2 regions of the Yersinia aldovae 670-83 genome follow, and region 2 is predicted to be linked to the other one. Evidence: predicted binding sites of a transcription regulator. Region 2 holds the regulator's gene; the other holds the start of a gene.

Region 1 (2,197 bases), 1.5 Mb from region 2:
CATCTCTCCAAATATTTAAGTTAATACCGCACTATGCCACATTTTGATCATTTTTCTATGTTGGAATGCAGATAGGCCCGCCACAAATAAACTGACGAAACTGTGATCCAGCTAAAATTAACCACCCCGCAGGCAGGCTTTATTGCGACGTTTTATCACGTATATGCTCTATAATGACGTCAGGTTTTCTTTCACATCAAGGCGTGAACTTACCATGACTCAGGATGAACTTAAAAAAGCAGTGGGCTGGGCTGCGTTGGAGTATGTCACACCCGGCACTATCGTTGGGGTGGGTACTGGCTCCACTGCGGCACATTTTATTGATGCTCTCGGCTCGATTAAACATCAGATAGAAGGGGCTGTTTCCAGCTCGGATGCCTCTACCGCTAAGTTGAAAAGTTTAGGTATTCAGGTATTTGATTGCAATGAAGTCGATGTACTGGATATCTATGTCGATGGCGCTGATGAAATTAACGGCCAGATGCAGATGATCAAAGGCGGCGGTGCGGCACTGACCCGCGAGAAAATCATTGCCGCCATTGCCCGTAAGTTTATTTGCATCGCAGATGCATCGAAACAGGTTGATGTGCTGGGCAGGTTCCCGCTGCCGGTTGAAGTTATTCCGATGGCGCGTTCTTATGTTGCTCGCGAACTGGTGAAATTGGGTGGGTTACCGGAATATCGCCAGAATGTGCTGACCGATAACGGTAACGTTATTTTGGATGTGCACAATCTGACTATTCTGGATGCCATTGCGCTTGAAAATAAAATCAATGGTATTGCCGGGGTGGTCACCGTTGGGCTGTTTGCTAATCGTGGCGCTGATGTGGCACTGATTGGTACTGCTGATGGCGTTAGAACCATCATAGCAAAGTGATCGGTTAAATGGCTTCAGGATGAGGTTTAGACGCTTTATCCTGATGATTTTTTGCCTTTAAGTCTCTTTTCTTTAAATGGCTAAATTTGGTGATATATATCACATTTCGCCATTTCATTTCATTAACCTGCCATTAACGCTATTTTTGTCAGTCTTTTCTTCCATAAATTAACATCCACACTGATGGTTATGCTGACAGCCAGGCAATCGTTTGTATTGCTGCCGGCGTAATATTTGTTATGTTGACAGGGTGCTGACCGGATTCATTCGATAGCGGCAGCCACATCTGAAGTCTGAAAATAGGGTCGGGGACATGGCAAAAGTATCATTGGAGAAAGACAGAATTAAGTTTCTGTTAGTGGAAGGGGTTCACCAGAGCACGGTTGATAATCTGCGTGCAGCCGGTTATAGCAATATTGAATACCATAAAGGTGCCTTAGACACCGAATCACTGAAAGCATCGATTAAAGATGCTCACTTCATCGGCATTCGATCGCGCACGCATCTGTCCGAAGAAGTCTTTGCGGCAGCAGAAAAATTGGTCGCAGTGGGTTGCTTCTGTATCGGTACCAATCAGGTTGATTTAAATGCCGCGACCAAGCGTGGCGTGCCGGTATTCAACGCGCCTTTCTCCAATACCCGTTCAGTGGCCGAAATGGTGCTGGGTGAGTTACTGCTGATGTTCCGTGGCATTCCATCGGCAAATGCTAAAGCGCACCGTGGTGAGTGGAATAAACTGGCCGTCGGCTCCTATGAAGCTCGCGGTAAAAAGCTCGGTATTATCGGTTACGGTCATATCGGGACTCAGTTGGGGATTCTGGCTGAAAGTGTCGGGCTGAAGGTGTTTTTTTACGATATTGAAAACAAGTTATCCTTGGGCAATGCGCAGCAGGTTCGCCACCTGTCAGACTTATTGAATATGAGTGATGTGGTTAGCCTGCATGTGCCGGAGAATCATTCCACCAAGAATATGATTGGCCGTGAAGAATTGGCATTAATGAAGCCGGGTGCCCTCCTGATTAATGCCTCACGCGGCACGGTGGTTGATATCGCGGCGCTGTGCGATGCTTTAGCGAGTAATCACTTGGCTGGCGCGGCCATTGATGTGTTCCCTGAAGAACCTGCCACCAATAAAGATCCGTTTAATTCGCCGTTGTGCGAGTTCGATAATGTGTTATTGACTCCGCATATCGGTGGTTCTACTCAGGAAGCGCAGGAAAACATCGGTGATGAAGTGGCTGGTAAACTGGCGAAATATTCCGACAACGGTTCAACGTTATCGGCGGTGAATTTCCCTGAGGTTTCTCTGCCCGCGCATGG
Region 2 (2,197 bases):
TTTGGAAGATACGGCCCGCAATTTGCCCAAGCGAGATACCTGGACACTGGATAACCAACAGCGGCTGGTGGCTCCGGATTGGTCTACGGGCATCGATTGCCTGTGTGCAGGATTATGTATCGGTATGGTGCCCGCGCATATGGTGTCACCGCTGATTGAGCAGGGGCGGCTGGCGGCGCTAAGTCTAACCGAACCGCTACCGGACAGCCCGTGTTGCCTGACTTGGGAGCAAAATAATCACTCACCGGCACTCGCCTGGTTACTTGATTACTTAGGTGACAGCGTCACGTTAAACGCGGAATGGTTGAAAGACGATAACGAATAATGCCCAGTGCGGGCTGCCGATAGCGCTGATAACTACCGGCAGAAGGCCAGATTAACGGCGGTAATCGCGAAATGGGCCGTCAGTTACGGAGTTGCGCTCAACCAGTTTAGGGTGTACTTCAATGGTTTGAAGGTCTTCCCGTTTACTGACAATACGGTCAAGCAGCATAGTAAAGGCCATTTCACCTAAACGTTCTTTTGGCTGATGGATAGTGGTCAGCGCAGGCGAGAAGTAGCGCGCGTTACGCACGTTGTCATAGCCAATCACTGATACATCTTGTGGTACCCGCAGGCCCATCTCATTGGCGGCGCAGATAGCCCCCATCGCCATAATGTCGCCACCACAAAACACGGCGGTCGGGCGATGTTTTTGTGACATGATTTGTTGCATGGCTTTATAACCCGATTCAGGTTCAAAATCACCCTGAACTACCCATTCCTCACGTAACGGGATGCTGGCCTCTTCCAATGCTTTCATAAAGCCCTGATGACGGCCACCACCGGTATTACGGGATAACTGACCGGGAATAGCACCAATATCACGATGACCGCGTTCAATCAGATAGCGGCCTGCCAAATAGCCGCCTTCAAAGGCATTATCGATGATAGCGTCGGTAAAATCGCCACGCGTTGTCCCCCAATCCATGACGACCATCGGGATGTTGCGATAATCTTCCAGCATTCCTAACAGTTGTTCTGGATATTCGGAACACATCACCAATAATCCATCGACCCGTTTTTGGGCCAGCATCGCTAAATAGGCTTTTTGCTTGTCCAGATTATTATGAGAATTACATAAAATCAGGGTATAGCCTTTGCTATAACAGCTATTTTCGACCGCCTCAATCACTTCGGCAAAATAGGGTGCTTCGCTGGACGTGGCCAGCAAGCCAATGGATTTGGTGTGATTCACTTTCAAACTGCGGGCCACAGCACTGGGCGAATAATGCAGTTCTTTAATGGCAGCCCAAACAGCCACCTTGGTATTTTCGGCGACGAAACGCGTTTTGTTGATAACGTGGGAAACGGTGGTGGTGGACACACCGGCGTGTTTGGCCACATCTTTAATCGTTGCCATACAAAAAATGACTCCTAAGCTCACCGGTTACAGCCGGTAAGTATTATGTTAATCGTTTGCCTGCGTTACCCGAAAATCGCTTAGACAGTAACAAGATAGTGGCCTGAATGAGCGCGTCAGCGGGTTGTCTGAGAGTCTTTATTGGTCGTTATTCGTCGGTACGCAGTTATGAACTGCGAATTTTGGCTGATCTGGAGGAAAAGTGAAAGAGGTATTCAATCTTATAAAGTGTGTAATGAGCACAAGATTTTTTTCTCTAACTGTGGGAAAATAATTTTACACACTAACTATGTGCCTTTTCCTACTAAATTAACCGGCTGAGGAGTTTTTATGGATGCCAATCTGAAAATGTCGCTGATTACGACTGTGGGTGCGCTGGCGATGATTATTGCATTTAGTTTCGTGGCAGTAATGAATTAATTAAGCCGCTTGCCGGTATATGCGTGAAGTAGGGCGGTTAACCCGCCCTTAATCATTGCTCGCTGCCGGTTTACTCTGCGCGCTATCAGGCTAAATTTTTCTCAACAAAAGACCAGTTGACCAAGGCCCAGAAGTTCTCCAGGTATTTTGGCCGCGCATTGCGGTAATCAATATAATAAGCATGTTCCCACACATCGACCGTCAATACGGGTTTATCTGCCGTGGTCAAGGGGGTAGCCGCATTAGACGTGCTGACAATCGCCAGTGTGCCATCTGCTTTTTTCACTAACCATGTCCAGCCCGCGCCGAAATTTTTCACTGCCGCATCGGTAAACTGTGCTTTAAATTCAGCAAACGACCCAAAGGTGTTATTGA

What was found. Region 2 encodes PurR, which represses purine synthesis genes. Its sites were predicted from a motif close to CANGCAAACGTTTGCNTG; they were not measured.
Region 1: a site for PurR is predicted at 1,078-1,095, ahead of serA (phosphoglycerate dehydrogenase). Genes of this name have one in related genera too.

What each region holds. Positions count from the first base shown of each region.
Region 1 covers NZ_CP009781.1:1,841,802-1,843,998, reverse strand. Annotated here, with positions in the region: gene rpiA (ribose-5-phosphate isomerase RpiA) at 215-877, shown strand; gene serA (phosphoglycerate dehydrogenase) at 1,191-2,197, shown strand, end outside.
Region 2 covers NZ_CP009781.1:301,224-303,420, forward strand. Annotated here, with positions in the region: gene punR (DNA-binding transcriptional activator PunR) at 1-325, shown strand, start outside; gene purR (HTH-type transcriptional repressor PurR) at 377-1,402, opposite strand; gene cydH (cytochrome bd-I oxidase subunit CydH) at 1,733-1,822, shown strand; gene sodB (superoxide dismutase [Fe]) at 1,908-2,197, opposite strand, start outside.